Regions from separate parts of the Pantoea osteomyelitidis genome, predicted to be linked through region 2. Evidence: predicted binding sites of a transcription regulator. Region 2 holds the regulator's gene; each other region holds the start of a gene.

Region 1 (7,378 bases), on a different contig from region 2:
ATCAGATGGGTGGCATAGCGGCAGGCGTGGTTGAGATCGTGCAGCACCACCACCAGCGTCCGGCCATGCTGCTGATTGAGATCGCACATCAGCTCCAGTAACTCGATCTGATGGGTAATATCCAGCCAGGTGGTGGGTTCATCCAGCAGCAGCAGAGGCGTCTCCTGCGCCAGCACCATCGCGATCCAGACGCGCTGACGCTGGCCGCCGGAGAGCGTATCCACACTCTGCTGAGCCAGATCGGCCACGCCCGTCGCCTGCATCGCCCGCGTGACGGCGTCTTCATCCTCTGTCCGCCAGCGGCCAAACAGCGGCTGATGGGGATAGCGGCCACGCGCCACCAGTTCGCTGACGCTGATGCCCGCCGGCGCGCTGGAGCTTTGCGGCAGCAGACCGAGCCGCCGCGCCACTTCTTTGCTGGGATAACGGGCGATTGCCTGACCATCCAGCCAGACCTCTCCCTGTAGCGGCGCGTTTAAGCGGCTCAGGGTGCGCAGCAGCGTCGATTTCCCACAGGCGTTGGGGCCGATGATCACCGTCAGCTCGCCGTCCGGGATGGTCACCGACAGGTTTTGCGCCACCACCTTTTTCTCATAGCCGAGCGTCAGCTGTTCCGCCCGTAGCCGTGAAGCGATCGTTGTCATCGCTGCCGCGCCTCCCGCACCAGTAAAGCAATCAGATAAAGGCCGCCCAGGCTGACGGTAATCACGCCAACCGGCAGCTGCCAGGGTAAAAAGAGATGTTGCGCCGCGTAGTCTGCGGCGATCAGCAGCAGCGCGCCGCAGAATGCCGCCAGCGGCAGCGCGCCCTTCACGCCGCCGCTAAGACGCCGGGCGATCTGCGGCGCCAGCAGCGCTACAAAGGAGATGGGTCCCACCAGCGCGGTGGAAGCCGCGGTGAGCACCACGCCGATCAGCATCAGCCAGAGGCGGCTGCGCTCCACCGGCACGCCGAGCGCGCAGGCGGTATCGTCGCCCATCTCCATCAGACGCATACGCCGCGCCAGCAGCCATGTCGCGCCCAGCGCCAGCAGCAGCAGCACAATCACCGGCCCCGTTTTTGCCCAGGTAATGCCGTTCAGCGAACCGGCGCTCCATAATCCCGCACTTAACGCCGCCTCCAGCGAGGCGCTGATAATCAGCCAGCTGTTCAGCGCCATCAGCAGCGCACGCACGCTGATGCCGACGATAATCAGACGGAAAGTTTCGACGCCGTTGCGCCAGGCAAACAGATAAACCAGCGCGGCGGTAGCGATGCCGCCCAGCAGCGCCGCAGCGGTCATGCCCGCCATGTTTTGATGAAACAGCACCAGCGCCACCAGCACGCCGCTGTAGGCGCCGGTATTGAAGCCGAGAATATCAGGACTGCCGAGGGGATTGCGCAGCAGCGACTGAAAGATCGCGCCGCTGACACCCAGCGCCGCGCCAACCAGCAGCGCCATGATGACGCGCGGCAGCCGCCACTCGGTGACAATCAGCGTGACGTTGCGCGGCGCTTCGCCGGTAAAAAGCTGCCAGAGCTGCGCGCCGCTGACCGGCAGTGTTCCCCGACTCACGCCCCAGTAAGCGAACAGCAGACAGGCGAGCAGCAGCCACAGCGAATGAAGCGCGAGACGACGATTCATCGGTTCCCTCTTCCCCGCTCGCGACGCACCAGGATAATCAGCATCGGCGCGCCCAGAATCGCCGTGACGATGGAGACGCGCAGCTCGCCCGGCACCAGCAGGCGCCCCAGGATATCGGCAGCCAGCAGCAAACAGGGAGTTAATAGCAGCGTTCCGGGCAGCTGCCAGCGGTGATCGTTCCCCATCAGCCAGCGCGCCAGATGAGGCGTCATCAGGCCGAGGAAGGCGATGGGGCCGACGGCGGCGGTAGCGGCACCGCACAGCAGCGTAATCGCCAGCAGGCCAAGCAGTTGGGTGCGCGCCACGCGCGTACCGAGCGCGGTAGCCAGATCGCCGCCCATGCTCAGGCTGTTAAGGGACCGCGCCAGGCCAAGGGACAGCAGGCTGCCGAGCAGAATCGCCGGGAACACCGCCCGCAATATCGCCATGCTGCGAATATCCAGCGAGCCGCTGTGCCAGAAGCGCAGATGGTCATAAATGTCGGGATTAAGCAATGAGATGCCGGAGGTCAGCCCCTCCAGTACCGCGCCCAGCGCCACGCCCGCCAGCGTCAGACGCACCGGATTGACGCGGCCGCCGCCCAGCGCGCCGGTCAGTGCCACCAGCGTTGCTGCAATCAGCGCACCGGCAAAGGCGAAGCCGAGCCAGTCGGCGGGCGTATCGGCATGAAACAGCGCAATCCCGATCACCACGGCGAAACCGGCTCCGGCATTAATGCCCAGAATACCGGGATCCGCCAGCGGATTACGCGTCAGGGTTTGCATCAGCGCGCCAGCCAGGCCGAGCGCCGCGCCCGCCAGCAGCCCGGCAAGAGTGCGTGGCAGGCGCGCATCGCGCACGATAGTGCAGTCGGCACTGCCGCAGGAGTGAAAAAGCGCGTTAAACACATCGGAAAAGGCGATCGATTTTGCTCCCAGCATCAGGCTGAGAGCGATAAGGAGCAATAGCAGAATCCCTGAACCTGCCATTGCGCGGATCTGGCGCATAGCGTTTTAAACCTTCACTGATCAACGACATTGCGAGCGAGCACTCCCCGATTACAGCGGGGAAAATATGATAATGACACTTATTATCGTTATTACTCGTATTTGTCTATGTTATCACGACTCGCTTATCTGCGCATAACGGATCACGATTTCACGAACAGCTGCTCCAGACGCGTCAGCAAATTGCTGGCGCTGTAGTAATCGAGGCGAAAAGTCTCCACGCCCAGCGCGTAAACCTGCTTCTGCTGCACCGCCGCCGTTTGTGCCAGGAAGGGATTGTTCAGCACCGATTGTGCGGTTTTCTCTTCCGCCGCGAACAACAGATAGCTGTTGCCGTTCAGTCCGCTGGCAAGATTCTCGCCCGCAAGCTGAATAATATCTTTGCGCTGGCCCATGCTGTGGCCGCGCTGTAGCGAGGCAGGAGGCGTGGCGAGCGTAAAACCGAGCTGCTGCAACAGTTTTCCCTGCGCCGAGTCGCCGGTCCAGAGGTTAACCGCACGGCCATCGCCGTTCCACACCATGGCGGAAACCGGCTGCGGCGGCAGCGTCAGTTTCTGCTTTAGCGCCGCTTCGCGATCGTCAAAGGCTTTGACGCGTGCGGCGGCCTGCGCCTCATGGCCGGTGGCCTGCCCCAGCAGCGTCACCAGCTGCTGCCAGCTTTTATCGTCGTAATTGACTACCAGTGTCGGCGCGATGGCGGACAGCTGATCCGCCAGCCTGATCGCTGAATCGTTGCCGGTCGCGCTGACAATAATCAGATCCGGCGCTTCTGCCGCCACCGCTTCCGCGCTCGGCTCGCCAATATAGAGACGTTTCACGCCACGCTGTTTCGCCACATCGCCCCACTGACGGAAAAAGCCCTGCGCATCCGCCACGCGACTGCCTGGCGCCGTGGCGCCGCTGGCAATAACCGGCGCATCAATCGCCAGCAGCGAACCGGTCAGCGTCACGCTGGTAGAGACGATGCGTTGCGGCGCGTGCTCCAGCGTCACGGTTCCGTTCGCGCCCTGAACCTGACGCGGCCAGCCTTCCGCCGCCTGTGCTGATGCCGAAAAGGCGTGCAAAACAACAAAAATAGCGGCGATCACGCCAGAATAACCACGCTTAAACATAAAACTTATCCCACTCTTTCCGTTATCTGAACCTGACAGAATATGCTGATTTTGCACCCATACGCCGGGAAAATAGGGTGAATTTATTGACACTCATCTTCAATCGACGTAGGTTACACGACCACAATACAAATGATAATCATTATTAATCCTTTTATCATTTAAGGTGGGATTATGGTGGAAACCGTGACGTTTGAAAATGCCTCGCGAGTGGATTTTTCCGCGCTTTGCCGGGGCTTCTTGTTTACCTCCCCCTGGCGCAGCCTGATGACCCAAGGCTGCTATACCACGTTAAACCAACCGGTTACCGATGGCGATATGCTGAATGGCAATTTCCAGCGCCAGCTGCATCATCACTTCAGCGCCGCGAAACGGGCAGGCATCGCCAAACCCATTCTGGTCGGCGCCATTCCTTTTGATGTCAGCCAGCCAGCGACGCTGTTTATTCCCGAATCCTGGCAACGCTTCCGGCGTAACGATCTGCTGGCGGCGCTGCCGCAGACCCGCGTGGATTTACCTGTGATTCGCCGACGCGCTGCGGTGCCGGAGCATGATGCCTTTACGCAGATGGTGGCACAGGCGGTAGCGGCAACGCGGCGCGGCGAGCTGGATAAGGTGGTGTTGTCGCGCCTGATGGATATCGTAACCGAAGAGCCGGTGGATACCGCCGCGCTGATGCAGCGTATCATGCTGCAAAATCCCAACAGCTATCACTTCCATCTGCCGCTGTCGCAGGGCGGCGCTCTGCTGGGCGCCAGCCCGGAGCTGCTGCTGCGCAAACAGGGACGTGAATTCAGCTCCTGTCCGCTGGCTGGCTCGGCGCGTCGTGAAGCGGAGCCGGATCGCGACCGCGCCGCAGGCGAAAGCCTGATGAACTCTGCTAAAGATCGCCACGAACATCAGTTGGTGACCAACGCCATGCGCCATGTTTTGCAATCGCGCAGTCGCCAGCTTGCCGTGCCCGTACAGCCCTCGCTGATCACCACCGCCACCTTATGGCATCTCGCGACGCAGATTGATGGCGAAGCGCTGGACGATCATGAAAACGCCCTGTCGCTGGCGTGTTTGCTGCACCCTACCCCTGCCCTGAGCGGTTTTCCGCATCAGCACGCGCAGCGTCTGATCCAACAGCTCGAGCCTTTTGATCGCCAGCTGTTTGGCGGCATCGTCGGCTGGTGCGACGCCGAAGGCAACGGCGAATGGGTAGTGACTATTCGCTGCGGAACGGTGCAGGGCGCGCGGGTTCGGCTGTTTGCCGGCGCCGGCATCGTGGCCGATTCGCAACCTGAATCAGAATGGCGGGAGACCGGGGTTAAGCTCGATACCATGCTCCGCGCCTTTGGACTGCAATAAAGGAAACACCATGACGATCCCCTATACCCGCTGGCCCGACGATTTGGCGGCGCGCTACCGTGAAAAAGGCTACTGGCTGGATCTGCCGCTGACCGACATTCTCGATCGGCAACAAAAGAATGATGACGTCGCCGTGATTGATGGCGATCGTAAGATCACCTTTCGTCAGCTGGCCCAGCTGAGCGATAACCTCGCTGCGGCGTTGCAGCGTCGTGGCCTGAAAGCGGGCGAGACGGCGTTGGTGCAGTTAGCTAACGTCGCCGATTTCTACCTGACGCTTTTCGCGCTGTTTAAAATTGGCGTGGTGCCGGTAAACGCGCTTTTCAGCCATCAGCGCACCGAGCTGCGCGCCTATGCCATGCAGATTGAACCGGCGCTGCTGATTGCCGACCGCGAGCATGCGCTGTTTCGCGACGATACCTTTATCGATGCGCTCTGCGCAGCGCATCCATCGCTGCGCCATGTGGTATTGCGTAACGACTCTCAACCGGAGAACAGCCTGGACGCGCTGCTGGCCGAAGAGGCGGACGCTTTTCACGCCTCGCCGTCGGCTGCCGATGAGGTCGCCTTTTTCCAGCTCTCCGGTGGCAGCACCGGTACGCCAAAGCTGATTCCGCGCACCCATAACGACTACTATTACAGCATTCGGGCCAGCGTGGAAATTTGCGGCGTCACGGCGCAAACCCGCTATCTGATCGCCCTGCCCGCGGCTCACAACTACCCGATGAGCTCGCCTGGCGCGCTTGGCGTTTTTTATGCCGGTGGCCGGGTGGTGTTGGCCGCCGACCCCAGCGCGACACTCTGTTTCCCGCTGATTGAAAAGCATCAGATTACCGATACTGCGCTGGTGCCGCCCGCCGTCAGCCTGTGGTTGCAGGCGATAGCTGAATGGGGCGGCAACAAACAGCTCGCTTCCCTCCGGCTGTTGCAGGTGGGCGGCGCCAAACTGGGCGAAACGCTGGCGGCGCGTATTCCCACCGAGATCGGTTGTCAGCTGCAACAGGTTTTTGGCATGGCGGAAGGTCTGGTCAACTACACGCGCCTGGATGACGATCAACAAACCATTCTCACCACGCAGGGCCGCCCGATTTCTGAGGATGACGAAGTGTGGGTGGCTGATGAGAACGGCAATCCGCTGCCCGCAGGCGAAACCGGTCGCCTGATGACGCGCGGCCCTTATACCTTCCGCGGCTACTATAAAAGTCCGGAACATAACGCCAGCTGCTTCGACGCCAACGGCTTCTACTGCTCGGGCGACCTGATCGAGATCACCCCTGAAGGCTATATCAAGGTTCACGGGCGGGAAAAGGATCAGATTAACCGTGGCGGCGAGAAGATTGCCGCGGAAGAGATCGAAAACCTGCTGCAACGTCATCCCGACGTGATCCACGCGGCGCTGGTTTCCATGTCTGATGAGCTGATGGGCGAAAAAAGCTGCGCCTTTATTGTCGCGCGCCAGCCGATCAAACCGGTAGTGCTGCGTCGCCATCTGCGTGAGCTGGGCGTCGCCGAATTCAAGCTGCCGGACCGTATAACCTGCGTAGATGCCCTGCCGCTGACCCCGGTCGGCAAGGTGGATAAGAAACGTCTGCGCCAACAGCTTGCCGATTAACCGCAAGCGTGACCTGTTCAGGAGAGATGATGGCTATTCCAAAATTAAGCGCTTATGCGTTACCCACGGCTGGCGAGCTGCCGTCCAACAAGGTGAAGTGGGCCTTTGAGCCTGAGCGCGCAGCGCTGCTGATCCACGATATGCAGGCCTATTTCCTCAATTTCTGGGGCGAAGAGAGCGAGCTGGTGCAGCAGGTGGTGGAGAATATTGCGCGCCTGCGCCGCTACTGCAAAGCGCAGGGCATCCCGGTGTTCTATACCGCGCAGCCCAATCAGCAGAGTGATGAAGATCGTGCCCTGCTGAATGATATGTGGGGACCAGGCCTGAACAAGCATCCCGATCAGCAGAAGATCGTCGATGCGCTGGCGCCGGATGATGAGGATCAGGTATTGACCAAATGGCGTTACAGCGCGTTTCATCGCTCGCCGCTGGAGTCGATCCTGCAGGAGATGGGGCGCGATCAGCTGATTATTACCGGCGTCTATGCCCATATTGGCTGCCTGACCACCGCCACCGACGCCTTTATGCGCAACATCAAGCCGTTTATGGTGGCGGACGCGCTGGCGGACTTTACCCGCGACGAGCATATGATGGCGCTGACCTATACCGCCGGCCGCAGCGGCAAGGTGGTGATGACCGCCGACCTGATGCCGTTGCCGCTGAGTAAAGATGAGCTGCGCGCGCTGGTGCT
Region 2 (7,378 bases):
ATCAGGGCAGGAAGCGATTCCTGCCTTTTTTATTTTAATCGCTTAACAAACGGTTGTTTCCCTCTATCGCTTTGTGGATCATACTCCGTTACTTCGTGGTACAAATCACCAGATATTCGTATTGAGGACTTTGAGATGAGTGAGGCTGAAGCCCGCCCAACTAACTTTATTCGTCAGATCATCGACGAAGATTTGGCGAGCGGCAAGCACAACAGCGTGCATACCCGTTTCCCGCCGGAGCCCAATGGCTACCTGCATATAGGCCATGCCAAATCGATCTGCCTGAACTTTGGCATTGCGCAAGATTATCAGGGAGAGTGCAACCTGCGCTTCGACGATACCAATCCGGTCAAAGAGGATATGGAGTTCGTTGAATCGATCAAGCGTGATGTGCAATGGCTGGGCTTTGAGTGGAATGGTGAGGTACGTTATTCCTCAAACTATTTCGATCAACTTTATCAGTATGCCATTGAGCTGATTCAGAAAGGCCTGGCCTACGTTGATGAGCTGACGCCGGAAGAGATCCGCGAATATCGCGGCTCGCTGACCGCGCCGGGCAAAAACAGCCCCTACCGCGATCGCAGCGTGGAAGAGAACCTGGCGCTGTTTGAAAAAATGCGCAACGGCGAATTCGCTGAGGGTAAAGCCTGCCTGCGCGCCAAAATCGATATGGCTTCCAGCTTTATCGTGATGCGCGATCCGGTGCTCTATCGCATCAAGTTCGCCGAGCATCACCAGACCGGTAATAAGTGGTGCATCTACCCGATGTATGACTTTACCCACTGCATTTCCGATGCGCTGGAAGGCATTACCCATTCTCTCTGTACGCTGGAGTTCCAGGATAACCGCCGTCTGTATGACTGGGTGCTGGATAACATCACCATTCCGGTTCATCCGCGTCAGTATGAATTTTCCCGTCTCAACCTTGAATATGCGGTGATGTCGAAACGCAAACTCACCCAGCTGGTGAGCGAGAAGATCGTTGAGAGCTGGGATGACCCGCGTATGCTGACCGTTTCCGGTCTGCGTCGTCGCGGCTATACTGCCGCCGCTATTCGTGAGTTTTGCCGTCGCATCGGCGTGACAAAACAGGACAACATCGTAGAGATGGCGTCGCTGGAGTCATGCATCCGTGACGATCTGAACGAAAACGCGCCGCGCGCCATGGCAGTTCTGGATCCGCTGAAGGTGGTGATTGAGAACCTGCCAGCCGGGCATGATGAAATGATCGCCATGCCTCAGCATCCCAACAAGCCGGAGATGGGCACGCGTGAAGTGCCTTTCAGCCGCGAAGTCTGGATCGATCGCGCTGATTTTCGTGAAGAAGCGAACAAGCAGTACAAGCGTCTGGTGCTGGGCAAAGAGGTGCGCCTGCGTAATGCTTACGTGATCCGCGCGGAACGTGTGGCGAAGGATGAAGAGGGGAATATCACCTGCGTTTACTGTACCTGTGACGTGGATACCTTGAGCAAAGATCCGGCCGACGGACGCAAGGTAAAAGGCGTTATTCACTGGGTTTCAGCGATTCATGCGCTGCCGGCGGAATTCCGTCTTTACGACCGCCTGTTCAGCGTGCCGAATCCGGGCGCGGCTGAGGATTTCCTCGCCACTATCAACCCCAATTCGCTGGAAATCAAACAGGGCTTTGTTGAGCCGGGCCTGCGTGTTGCCGAAGCGGGCAGCCCGTACCAGTTTGAGCGTGAAGGTTATTTCTGCGCCGACAGCGTTTACTCTAAGTCTTCCGGGCTGGTGTTTAACCGCACCGTTGGCCTGCGCGATACCTGGGCGAAAACCGGCGAATAAGCTACGTAACGCACCAGATAAAATCATTGAAGGGCGAGCAATCGCCCTTTTTTATTGCCTGAAATTCCCTCAATGCCTGCTTTTCTGCCGAACTGCGCTAAAACAGGTAAGGTACTATTCTGAGTTTAACAAAATTAATCAATTACAGGATGTTAAATGCTTTTTTTCAGGTAGGCTATGCGCTTTTAAGATGATGAACAGCGGGTATAAAAGGGAATAAAATGACAAGCCTCGCCCAGGAAGCCAAACACAGTGTGGTTGTTTTACATCAGCTCATCGAACGGATTTTCAATAACGCCGACCACAAAGATGACAGTATCGAGCTGTTTCTCTCTTATTTTCACCCTGAATTCAGCATGGTTACGCCGCAGGGAAAACAGCTCGATCTGAATGAAATGGAGACGTTGTTTCGTCAGCTACGTGGACAGCGCAAGGGGATGCATATCGCCACCAGCGACTGCCGGGTTATTTCTGAGCAACAGCAGGAGGTGACTATTCAGTATCGCGAAGTGCAGATGATGAATGGCGTTAATCAAAGCCGTATTTCTCTGGCGATCCTCGATTGCAGCACCTCTATTCCCCGCTGGCGTTACCTGCAGGAGACGTTGGTCATCTGACGCCAGGCATAAAAAAACCGGTGAAAATCACCGGTTGATTTCATATTACTGCATAGCAAATTTTATTTATCGTGAAGCGTGTCGTCTTCGCGGCAGTCGCCCAGTGCACAGTGTCCGTAAAGATACAGGCTGTGGTTGGTGAGTTTAATACCATGACGCGTGGCGATTTCACGCTGACGTGTTTCGATAGATTCATCACTGAATTCAATCACCTTACCACAGTCGAGGCAGATCAGGTGATCGTGATGCTGCTGCTGAGTCAGTTCGAACACGGATTTACCGCCTTCGAAATTATGGCGCGTGACAATGCCAGCATCATCGAACTGGTTCAGAACACGATAAACCGTTGCCAGACCAATCTCTTCGCCCATATCAATCAGGCGTTTGTACAAATCTTCCGCACTGACGTGATGGCACTCGGGTTCCTGAAGCACTTCCAGAATCTTCAGTCTGGGCAGCGTGACTTTCAGGCCAGCCTTCTTTAATGCGGAGTTGTTGTCAGTCATGCGGATATTGTCCTGTTACTTTGCTAGTCACTTTGTGGCGCAGAGCCCTGAATATCGGTCGACGCTGATCTCATTTGCGTCTCATTATAGAACTGAAGCATCGAAATGAAAACCGGCGGGAAAGCCTGAAAATCGCCGCAGGCTGTAAGGAAAAATGTCGCTACGCCGGAGAAGATTATGCAGGTGTCTGTTTACATTTCGCTCAGCTTCATCTCTTCAACCAGAGGAATAAGCGGATGACCGATGCGGGTATTCTACAGATTTGGCGGTAAAAGTTAAAAACTCGTATCTATTATTTTTATAGAAAATTCCATTGTCTCAATGTGAGCCAGCGCCCACATTGAGACAAGATGGATCAGGCTTCCAGGATCTCTTTCAGGTGCAGCTCATCAAAAATCTGCTTCACCCAGTTGTCAACGCGCTCGTTGGTCAGCTCAGGCTGACGATCTTCATCAATTGCCAGACCCAGGAAGTGATTATCGTCAGCCAGACCTTTTGAGGCCTCGAAGTGATAACCGGCGGTCGGCCAGTGACCAACAATCACCGCGCCGTTTGGTTCGATTATGTCGCGAATGGTGCCCATCGCGTCACAGAAGTACTCGGCGTAATCTTCCTGATCGCCGCAGCCGAACAGCGCTACCAGCTTGCCATTAAAGTCGATCTCTTCCAGCGTCGGGAAAAAGTCATCCCAGTCACACTGCGCTTCGCCATAGTACCAGGTGGGAATGCCCAGCAGCAGAATGTCGAACGCTTCAAGATCCTCTTTGGTGCTTTTGGCAATGTCATGCACTTCAGCAACGTCTTTACCCAGTTGTTTCTGGATCATTTTTGCAATGTTTTCGGTGTTGCCGGTATCGCTGCCAAAGAAGATGCCTACGATTGCCATGGGTAAAATAACCTCTTGAATCTTAATAAACAGATGGGTGTTTTGTCTGCACAGATACGCGAATGATAGCAGACGATAGAAAAGGGCGGAACTTGTAAAGCCGCCACTTTTGTTTCTGCGTGCGCTTTGCGCCGTCTCAGCGAAGTTTGAGTTGTGAAAGGATCATTTGTTCAATCAATTCACTGCGGCTCATGTTGCTCTGCTCGGCCAGCTCGTTAAGCGCATCAACGGCCTCGCTGTTCATCTTAAGTTCGACACGGCGTAGCCCGCGCACTTTGTCACGTTTCAGTTGATTGCGTTTATTGATACGCAGCTGTTCATCACGCGATAGCGGACTGGTTTTGGGACGACCGGGACGACGTTCATCAGCAAAGAGATCAAGCGTCGTGCGGTCCGTATGTTCTTTTGCCATGGCTTTGTGAAACTGAGTGGGCGCGAACGGCGAAAACGCGCTGCGCGGCTTATGAATTATCGGCCTTTACCGCTGCTTAAATCCACAGCGGTAAAATTTTAGCGCGCCATCATACTCCAGCGAAGCAGATGACGCCAATCCTAAACGGCGGCCGGCAAGCTTTTGCTTTTAAAGCGCAAAAAATCGCCGCACCGTACGTAACACCGCGTCCGGTTTTTCCGCATGCACCCAGTGACCGGCTCCGCTAATCACGTGCGCATGCGCCTGAGGAAACTGGCTCAGCAGCGCGTCGCGATACTGATTGTCGAGATAGGCGGAATCGCCGCCGCGAATAAACAGCGCCGGATGCGGCCAGGCGCGCACGGTTTCCCAGCCGGAAATGGCGCGATAGTTATTCCACAGCGCCGGCACGTTAAAACGCCATTCGCCGTCGTGGAATGATTTCAGAATGAACTGAATCACCCCTTCTTCCTGAATAAAATTGCGCATCACCTGCGCCGCCTCGCTGCGCAGGCGCACCCCCGCTTCGCTGACGCCATTCACCGCCGCAAAAATATCGTCATGGCGGCGCGTGTTGTAATCCACCGGCGCAATATCGATCATCACCAACCGCTCAAGACGCTCCGGCGCCAGCGCGCTCAGGGTCATGGCGATTTTTCCGCCCATCGAATGGCCTATCACCGCTACCTTATCGATACCGTGGGCGTCCAGCGTCTCCAGCATATCCTGTGCCATAACATGATAGTTCATCTCATCGGAACGCGGCGAGAGACCATGGTTGCGCACATCCACCTGGATAAGCGGACGATCGTTTTTCAGTCCGCGCGCCAGCACGCCGAGGTTGTCGAGGCTGCCAAACAGGCCGTGGATCAACAGAATCGGCAGAGAATGAGAATCGGATTGTTCAGTTTGCAGACGGGCATTCAAAATCATGGCAAAGTTCTTACGGTTGTGACCTTTGCTTAGGTTATCATGAATTCACGTTTCCGGGACGCCAGCGCGGCCGCCATTAGGACATAATCTGACTTTTGGTACTAATGGCCTCTGAAGCTATCGGCTTCCCCGGATTTAACTTTATAATCCTTATGTTAGAACCCGCTCACACTTTGTACGGCCAGGGTCTGCTATGGCTTTATCAGAAAATGCGTGGTTCTGTCACCAGCAAGAACCGTACGGAAAAAGATGAAAACGATCGAAGTTGATGAAGAGCTCTACCGCTATATTGCCAGCCATACTCAGCACATTGGCGAAAGCGCATCTGATATTTTGCGGCGAATGCTGAAGTTTACCGCAGGTCAGAGCACCGCAAGAGCCGCATCGGCTGTCGCGGTGAACGTCACGGCGAAAGAGGAACAGCCCGCACAGCAGCAGGAACCGCGTCCGCAGGATCGGGTCCGGGCGGTGCGTGAACTGTTGCTCTCCGACGAGTATGCGGAACAAAAGAAAGCGGTTAATCGTTTTATGCTGATTTTGTCAACCTTGTATCGTCTTGATCCCCAGGCATTTGCCGAGGCCACTGCGTCGCTGCAGGGCAGAACCCGTGTTTATTTTGCCGGCGATGAGCATACGCTATTGCAAAATGGCACCCATACTAAGCCGAAGCATGTTCCTGGCACGCCGTACTGGGTCATCACTAATACCAATACCGGTCGCAAATGCAGCATGGTGGAACACATTATGCTGGCGATGCAGTTCCCACCGGAACTGACTGACAAAGTTTGCGGCACCATATAAACCGAAGCGTCAGGGAGAAGCGCCAATGGCCAATCACCCCCGTGCCGGGCAACCCGCCCGGCAGAGCGATTTGATTAACGTTGCACAATTAACCTCACAATATTATGTCCTGCAGCCCGATATGGCTAACCCGGAACATGCGGTGAAATTCGGCACATCAGGCCATCGTGGTAGCTCAGGACGCCAAAGCTTCAACGAAATGCACATTCTGGCTATCGCGCAGGCGATCGCCGAAGAGCGGAAAAAGAACGGCATCACCGGGCCTTGCTATGTCGGCAAAGATACCCATGCGCTGTCTGAACCTGCAATCCTGTCGGTACTGGAAGTGCTGACCGCTAACGGCGTTGATGTCATCGTGCAGCAGGATAACGGCTATACGCCAACGCCAGCTATCTCCAATGCGATTCTGGAACATAACAAGCAGGGCGGCGCGCTGGCTGACGGCATCGTAATTACGCCGTCGCACAACCCGCCGGAAGATGGCGGCATCAAATACAACCCGCCTAACGGCGGCCCGGCCGATACCAACGTCACCAAAGTGGTGGAAGATCGCGCCAACCAGCTAATGCAGGATGGCCTGAAACAGGTGAAACGTCTGCCGCTGGATCAGGCCTGGGCAAGCGGCCACATTCAGGAAAAAGATCTGATTCAGCCTTATGTGGAAGGGCTGGCGCAGGTCATCGACTTCCCGGCCATCCAGAAGGCAGGCCTGAAGATTGGTGTGGATCCGCTCGGCGGCTCCGGCATGGCGTACTGGCAGCGTATCGCTGAGCATTACAAGCTCGACATTACCATCGTGAACGACGCTATCGATCAAACCTTCCGCTTCATGCATCTGGATAAAGATGGCGTGGTGCGAATGGACTGTTCGTCGGAATGCGCGATGGCGGGCCTGCTGGCGCTGCGCGATAAGTTTGATCTGGCTTTCGGCAACGATCCTGATTATGACCGTCACGGCATCGTTACGCCAGCGGGGCTGATGAACCCGAACCACTACCTGGCGGTGGCGATCAACTACCTGTTCCAGCATCGTCCGCAGTGGGGCAAAGAGGTGGCGGTAGGCAAAACGCTGGTCTCCAGCGCCATGATCGATCGCGTGGTTAACGATATCGGCCGCAAGCTGGTGGAAGTCCCGGTCGGCTTCAAATGGTTCGTTGATGGTCTGTACGACGGTAGCTTCGGCTTTGGCGGCGAAGAGAGCGCTGGCGCCTCTTTCCTGCGCTTCGACGGCACGCCGTGGTCAACGGATAAAGATGGCATCATTCTCTGCCTGCTGGCAGCGGAAATTACTGCCGTTACCGGCAAAAACCCGCAGCAGCACTATGACGAGCTGGCCGAGCGCTTTGGCGCGCCGAGCTATAACCGTCTGCAAGCTGCGGCAACCTCCGCGCAAAAAGCCGCGCTTTCTAAACTGTCGCCG
Region 3 (7,378 bases), 1.1 Mb from region 2:
CGGCGGCAGCATGAAACGGACAGCCCCCCGCGACGGCAGCCGCCCCGCCTAATAAACCTAACCCCTGTAACAGGCGACGACGCGACGGCTGCGCCGCATCCTTTTTCTTACTCATACTTAATTCAGACCTAATGTTCCACGCAGCATTGCAAGATCTTCCGCCAGCGCGGTGATCGGTCCTTTCATCGCGTTGCGATCGGCACTGGTGAGCTTGTCATAAGATTCAAAGCCCTGCTTGCTGCGGTATTTATTGAGAATGGCATCGACCTTGCCGAAATTGCCGTCGATTTTTGTCAAAAGCGCGGGGTTGGCTTTTTCCAGCTGCGGACGCAGCAGGTTAACGATCTTCTGCGCGCCCTCAACGTTCGCCTGGAAATCCCACAGATCGGTACGACTGTAGCGATCTTCCTCGCCGGAAATTTTACTGGAGGCGACTTCTTCGATTAACCCTGCCGCACCGCCGACCACTTTCACAGGCGGGAAGGCCAGCTGGCTGATGCGCTGCTGCAGCTCCTGAGTATCCTTGTAAAGACGATCGGCATAGCTTTCCATGCCTTTGCTGCTGTTGTCCGCAAACAACGCTTTTTCCAGCCGGTGGAATCCGGTAAACGCGGGATCGTCCGCCTTTTTCTCGTAGTCATCTTCGCGGGCATCGATACTGCCATCCAAATCGGAAAAAAGCTCGGCGATAGGTTCAATGCGCTCATAATGCTGGCGCGTAGGGGCGTAAAGCGCTTTCGCTTTCTCGACATCCCCTGCTTTTATCGCGTCAGTAAAGGCTTTGGTGCCCGCGACCAGCTTCTCAGTCTCTTCCATCACGTAAGCTTTGTAGTCGGTAATGGCCCCTGCCAGCTGTAGCAGATCGCGCTGACCGCCTGCCACCGCTTCGCCTTTCCCCTTCACGATAAGCTTGCCTTTCGGATTGCTCAGCAGGCCGCAGGTCATCTCATATTCGCCCGCTTCAAGACTGGCGGTGAGCTTTTGCGTAAAGCCCGGCGCGATATTCTCGCGCTCTTCCACCACCATCACGCCTTTCAGGATCTCCCACTCCAGCCCTTTCTGGCTATTGTTTTTGATAATGAACTGCGTTTTACCGGCATTAACCGACAGCGTCATCGGGTCGCACTGCTTATCGTTTACGCTGACGGTTACCTGCGGCACATTAGCGGCTGCGGCGGTGCCGGAAAGCGCCAGCAGCGAGGCCAGCAATGTGTTACGGCGAAAGCGAATCGTCATACTCATTTCCCTGTTAATAAATGCTCTGGCACAAAGTGGCGTGCCGGGTAAAAGGCTCAGCGCGCCACGCCTGCACCCGCCGTGGAAAGGCGTGCAGGCAGCAAAAACAGCAGCAGCGCCGGAATCAGATAAAAGAGATAAACGGCAACTTCGCTTATGCTGGGCGCTTCCTGATAGCCCAGAACCCCTTCAAGCAAAGTGCCGAAAAAAGAATGCGTGGAGAGCGTGGCGCTCAGGTCGAAAGCGATCCGCTGAAAATGGTTCCACAGCCCCGCCTCGTGGAAAGCGCGAATCGCACCGGCGGCAAGGCCCGCCGCAACGAACAAAATGAACAGGCTGGTCCAGCGGAAAAACTGCGCCAGATTAAGGCGTACGCCGCCCCAGTAGAGCAACATGCCCAGCACCACGGCGGTAATCAGACCGAGCACCGCGCCAAGCGGCGGCGCATAGCCCACATCCTGGGTAAAAGCGGCCAGCAGGAAAAACACTGATTCCAGCCCTTCCCGCGCCACGGCCAGAAACACCATCAGTACCAGCGGCAGGCCGCTGCCGCTCGCCTTATGCAGCGCCTGATCTACCGCTACTTCCAGCTGCGCTCTGACATTGCGCGCTACTTTGCGCATCCAGAACACCATCGAGGTGAGGATAATCACGGCGACGACCGCAACAATGCCCTCAAACAGCTCCTGCTGCTTTTGCGGGAATTCGCCGGTGGTTTCATTGATGGCGATACCCAGCGCGAGGCAGAGCGCGACGGCAATAAACACGCCTGCCCACATAGCCGGAAACCAGCGGGTACGCTGCGTACGTTTCAGGTAGCTGGCGATCAGGCTGACAATCAGCGCTGCTTCCAGACCTTCGCGCAGCATAATGAGAAACGGAACAAACATCGCCAACCTCTGCAGCAATAAGAAGCGCACGGCTTCGTAAATAAATGTAAATAAAAACGATACCGATTATCATTATCGTCAGAAAAAATACAAGCGCCTGCCGGAAAGAATTTTGCTTTTGCGAGGGCGGGTGCGGGAAGCTGAAAGAAAAACGCCCATTTTCACGAAAAAAATGGGCGTTTTTCAGGCAAAGCGGAGAGTTATTTGGTTAAAAATTCCGCTTCGGCAGCACTGAAACGTTGCTGTGCGGCGGCCGAAGGTTCACGCCCCATCAGGCTCACCACCACTATGGCGATGCTGGCAAACAGGAAGCCCGGAATGATCTCATACAGATCCAGCCAGCCGTACTGTTTCCACACCAGCACGGTCATCGCACCGATAATCATGCCGGCCAGCGCGCCGTTGCGTGTCATTCGTTTCCAGCAGACGCCGAACAGCACCACCGGACCAAAGGCGGCGCCAAAGCCCGCCCAGGCATAGCTCACCAGGCCAAGCACACGGTTATTCGGGTTCGCCGCCAGCGCAATGGCGATCAAGGCCACCAGCAGAACCATCAACCGCCCTACCCACACCAGCTCTTTCTGGCTGGCATTTTTACGCAGGAAGCCTTTATACAGGTCTTCCGTCAGGGCGCTGGAGCAGACCAGCAGCTGACAGCTCAGCGTTGACATCACCGCCGCCAGAATCGCTGAAAGCAGAATACCGGCAATCCACGGATTAAACAGAATACGCGCCAGCTCAATGAAGATGCGCTCGCCGTTTTCGCTGACGCCCGCCGCCTGGCCCGGGTTGTTCTGGAAATAGGCGATGCCGAAGAAACCTACCGCCACGGCGCCAGCGAGACAGAGGATCATCCAGGCCATACCGATGCGGCGTGCGGTGCGAATAGAGCGATGCGAGTCCGCCGCCATAAAGCGCGCCAGGATATGCGGCTGGCCGAAATAGCCCAGCCCCCAGCCCAGCAAAGAGATCACCGCGACAAAGTTAAGTCCTTTCAGCATGTCGAGGTTCTCAAGGCTTTTCGCTTCTATTACTGCCATCGAGTCGTTCAGTCCGCCCACGGCGACAATCACCATCAGCGGCGTCAGCAGCAGCGCGAAGAACATCAGGCCCGCCTGCACGGTATCGGTCCAGCTCACGGCCAGGAAGCCTCCCACCAGGGTATAGAGAATGGTGGCAGCAGCGCCAGCCCAGATAGCAGTTTCGTAGCTCATGCCAAAGGTGCTTTCAAACAGGCGCGCGCCCGCCACGATGCCTGAGGCGCAGTAGATGGTAAAAAAGACCAGGATAACGAGCGCCGAGATGACACGCAGCACTTTACTGTGGTCTTCAAAGCGGCTGGTAAAGAAATCAGGCAGCGTCAGCGCATTGTTATGATGCTCCGTCTGTACACGCAGACGTCCCGCCACGATTTTCCAGTTCAGCCAGGCGCCGATGATCAGGCCAATAGCGATCCAGCTTTCTGAGATACCGGAGAGGAAGATCGCGCCCGGCAGTCCCATCAGCAGCCAGCCGCTCATGTCAGAAGCGCCGGCAGAGAGCGCGGTCACCATGCTGCCGAGACTACGTCCACCGAGAATGTAATCGTCGAAGTTTTTGGTTGATCGGTAAGCGATGAAGCCAATCAACACCATCCCAAGTATGTAAATAATAAAGGTCACCAGCATCGGTGTACTTACAGTCATCTGTCTCTCCACTTAATATTGATTTCCTCAGGGAAACCTTTTCCTTTCTTCATGCCGGAACGAGGCACAAAGTCAGGCTATCTCGCACCACAGAAGCAGGTGCGGTTTCCTGCGGCGCGGTATCCTGCCGTAAAGGCGCGGCGCGCACAATGGATTTAACACACCAGTTACAGGCATTTCACCTGTTGTTTGTGTAAAGATGCAAAGAGGTTGCACTGGCTCACAGAAATCCAGTTGCACCTGGCTACAACCCGCATATTCACCCGCTTTGCCAGATTGGCGAGATTCTTGCAGCAATATCCATGCCGTTTTTGAATTGTTAAATTTGGCCTGCACGCCGAGGGTGTTAACTGGCTCACATTTGCACGGTTGCACAAAGTTGCAACCTGGGTGATATTGCTCGCCACGCAGGATTTTTACTTTTTTGAGGAGTATTTCATTCATGGGTACGACCACCATGGGGGTGAAGCTCGATGAAGCCACCCGCGACCGCATTAAACAAGCTGCGCAGAAAGTGGACCGCACGCCGCACTGGCTGATTAAACAGGCCATTTTCAATTACTTAACTCAGGTGGAAGCGGGTGAATCATTGCCGGAAATTCCTCTGCACAATGGCCAGGCAGAAGGCGACGACCCGCCGCAGGAACAGGGACACCAGCCTTTTCTGGAGTTCGCTGAGCATATTTTGCCGCAGTCGGTATCTCGTTCGGCGATAACCGCCGCATGGCGTCGTCCCGAGACCGATGCGGTGCCCATGATGCTGGAACAGGCGCGCCTGCCCGCCCCGCTGGCAGAGAAAACGCATCAGCTGGCTTACCGCCTCGCCGACAAGCTTCGGCACCAAAAAGGTGCGACAGGACGCGCCGGAATGGTGCAAAGCCTGTTGCAGGAGTTCTCCCTCTCCTCGCAGGAAGGGGTGGCGCTAATGTGTCTGGCGGAGGCGCTGCTGCGCATTCCCGATAAGCCGACACGCGATGCGCTGATCCGCGACAAAATCAGCAACGGTAACTGGCAATCCCATTTGGGCCGCAGCCCTTCAATGTTTGTTAACGCGGCGACATGGGGCCTGCTGTTTACCGGCCGCTTGGTCTCGACCCATAACGAAGCCAACCTGAGCCGCTCGCTGAACCGTATTATCGGTAAAAGCGGCGAGCCGCTGATCCGTAAGGGCGTCGATATGGCGATGCGCCTGATGGGCGAGCAGTTCGTTACCGGCGAAACCATTGCCGAGGCGCTGGCCAATGCGCGCAAGCTGGAGGAAAAAGGCTTCCGCTACTCCTATGATATGCTGGGCGAAGCGGCCCTGACCGCCAGCGATGCCAAAGCCTACCTGCTCTCTTATCAGCAGGCGATTCACGCCATTGGCAAAGCCTCCAACGGTCGCGGCATTTATGAAGGTCCGGGCATCTCCATCAAGCTTTCCGCGCTGCATCCGCGCTACAGCCGCGCCCAATATGAGCGTGTGATGGAGGAGCTTTATCCAATTCTGAAATCGCTGACGCTGCTGGCGCGTTCCTACGATATCGGCATTAATATCGATGCTGAAGAGGCGGACCGCCTGGAGCTTTCCCTCGACCTGCTGGAAAAACTCTGTTTCGAGCCGGAGCTGGAAGGCTGGAACGGCATCGGCTTTGTGATTCAGGCCTACCAGAAGCGCTGCCCGTTCGTGATCGATTATTTGATCGATCTGGCGCAGCGCAGCCGTCGTCGTCTGATGATCCGTCTGGTGAAAGGCGCTTACTGGGACAGCGAAATCAAACGCGCCCAGATGGAAGGGCTGGAAGGCTATCCGGTTTATACCCGTAAGATCTACACCGATATTTCTTACCTTGCCTGCGCGCGCAAGCTGCTGGCAGCGCCAAACCTCATCTATCCGCAGTTCGCGACGCATAACGCTCATACCCTGGCGGCAATCTATCAGCTGGCGGGCAATAACTATTATCCGGGCCAGTATGAGTTTCAGTGCCTGCACGGCATGGGCGAGCCGCTCTATGAGCAGGTGGTGGGCAAAGTGGCCGACGGCAAACTCAACCGTCCATGCCGTATCTACGCCCCGGTGGGCACTCATGAAACGCTGCTGGCCTATCTGGTGCGTCGTCTGCTGGAAAACGGCGCCAATACCTCATTCGTGAACCGTATTGCTGATACCTCGCTGCCGCTTGATGAGCTGGTCGCGGATCCGGTTACGGCGGTGGAAAAGCAGGCTCTCAGCGAAGGCGCTGTCGGGCTGCCGCATCCGAAGATTCCGCTGCCGCGCGATCTTTACGGCGAAAAACGCGCTAACTCGGCCGGTCTGGATATGGCGAACGAACATCGCCTCGCCTCGCTCTCCAGCGCGCTGCTGAACAGCGCGACCCATCCGTGGCTGGCGCAGCCGATGATCGATGGCGCGCCGGGTGAGGGCGAAGCCCGTCCGGTGCTGAACCCTGCCGCACCTACAGATGTGGTGGGTCAGGTGCGTGAGGCGACGGAGCAGGAAGTGTCTCAGGCGCTGGATGCCGCAGTGAATGCCGGTCCGATCTGGTTCGCCACGCCGCCGCAGGAGCGCGCTGCGATCCTTGAGCGTGCCGCGCTATTGATGGAAGGCCAGATGCAACAGCTGATCGGCATTCTGGTGCGCGAAGCGGGTAAAACCTATAACAACGCCATCGCTGAAGTGCGTGAAGCGGTGGATTTCCTCTACTACTACGCGGGCATGGTGCGCGACGACTTTGATAACGAAACCCATCGCCCGCTGGGGCCGGTGGTCTGTATCAGTCCATGGAACTTCCCGCTGGCGATCTTTACCGGACAGATCGCCGCCGCGCTGGCGGCTGGCAACAGCGTGCTGGCCAAACCTGCCGAGCAGACGCCGTTGATCGCCGCTCAGGCGGTACAGATTCTGCTGGATGCCGGCGTGCCGCTGGGCGTGATTCAATTGCTGCCAGGCCAGGGCGAAACCGTGGGCGCGCAGCTCACCGGCGACGATCGGGTACGCGGCGTGATGTTCACCGGCTCAACCGCCGTCGCCACCCTGCTCCAGCGTAACATTGCCGGTCGTCTTGATCCCCAGGGTCGTCCGACGCCGCTGATTGCGGAAACCGGCGGGCTTAACGCCATGATCGTTGACTCTTCCGCCCTGACGGAGCAGGTGGTGATCGATATCGTCGCCTCTGCCTTCGACAGCGCCGGTCAACGCTGCTCGGCGCTGCGTCTGCTCTGTATTCAGGAAGATGTGGCCGATCACACGCTGAAGATGCTGCGTGGCGCGATGGCGGAGTGTCGCATGGGCAATCCGGAGCGGCTTTCCACCGATATCGGTCCGGTGATTGATGCCGAAGCGAAAGACAACATCGAACGCCATATTCAGGCGATGCGCAATAAAGGCTTTAAGGTTTATCAGGCAGTGCAGGAGATCCCACTGGACAGCAAAGAGTGGGTAACCGGCACCTTCGTTAAGCCGACGCTGATTGAATTGGACCAGGTCGCCGATCTCGACAAAGAGGTATTCGGCCCGGTACTGCATGTGGTGCGCTTCTCGCGCAGCAGCCTGCCGCAGCTGATTGAGCAGATCAACGCTTCGGGTTA

Evidence for each region. Region 2 encodes Fur, which represses iron uptake genes when iron is present. Its sites were predicted from a motif close to ATAATAATGAGAACNACTATCAA; they were not measured.
Region 1: a site for Fur is predicted at 2,678-2,700, ahead of fepD (Fe(3+)-siderophore ABC transporter permease). Genes of this name have one in related genera too.
Region 3: a site for Fur is predicted at 2,177-2,199, ahead of efeU (iron uptake transporter permease EfeU). Genes of this name have one in related genera too.

Annotation. Positions count from the first base shown of each region.
Region 1 covers NZ_JBGFSN010000003.1:171,719-179,096, reverse strand. Annotated here, with positions in the region: gene ABU178_RS03110 (ATP-binding cassette domain-containing protein) at 1-644, opposite strand, end outside; gene fepG (iron-enterobactin ABC transporter permease) at 641-1,624, opposite strand; gene fepD (Fe(3+)-siderophore ABC transporter permease) at 1,621-2,610, opposite strand; gene fepB (Fe2+-enterobactin ABC transporter substrate-binding protein) at 2,754-3,722, opposite strand; gene ABU178_RS03090 (isochorismate synthase) at 3,897-5,075, shown strand; gene ABU178_RS03085 ((2,3-dihydroxybenzoyl)adenylate synthase) at 5,086-6,687, shown strand; gene ABU178_RS03080 (isochorismatase family protein) at 6,717-7,378, shown strand, end outside.
Region 2 covers NZ_JBGFSN010000004.1:285,922-293,299, forward strand. Annotated here, with positions in the region: gene glnS (glutamine--tRNA ligase) at 136-1,803, shown strand; gene ABU178_RS06340 (hypothetical protein) at 2,025-2,420, shown strand; gene fur (ferric iron uptake transcriptional regulator) at 2,483-2,926, opposite strand; gene fldA (flavodoxin FldA) at 3,282-3,812, opposite strand; gene ybfE (LexA regulated protein) at 3,949-4,224, opposite strand; gene ybfF (esterase) at 4,393-5,157, opposite strand; gene seqA (replication initiation negative regulator SeqA) at 5,407-5,958, shown strand; gene pgm (phosphoglucomutase (alpha-D-glucose-1,6-bisphosphate-dependent)) at 5,984-7,378, shown strand, end outside.
Region 3 covers NZ_JBGFSN010000004.1:1,377,591-1,384,968, forward strand. Annotated here, with positions in the region: gene efeB (iron uptake transporter deferrochelatase/peroxidase subunit) at 1-115, opposite strand, end outside; gene efeO (iron uptake system protein EfeO) at 118-1,236, opposite strand; gene efeU (iron uptake transporter permease EfeU) at 1,293-2,126, opposite strand; gene putP (sodium/proline symporter PutP) at 2,327-3,811, opposite strand; gene ABU178_RS11630 (hypothetical protein) at 3,884-4,255, opposite strand; gene putA (trifunctional transcriptional regulator/proline dehydrogenase/L-glutamate gamma-semialdehyde dehydrogenase) at 4,254-7,378, shown strand, end outside.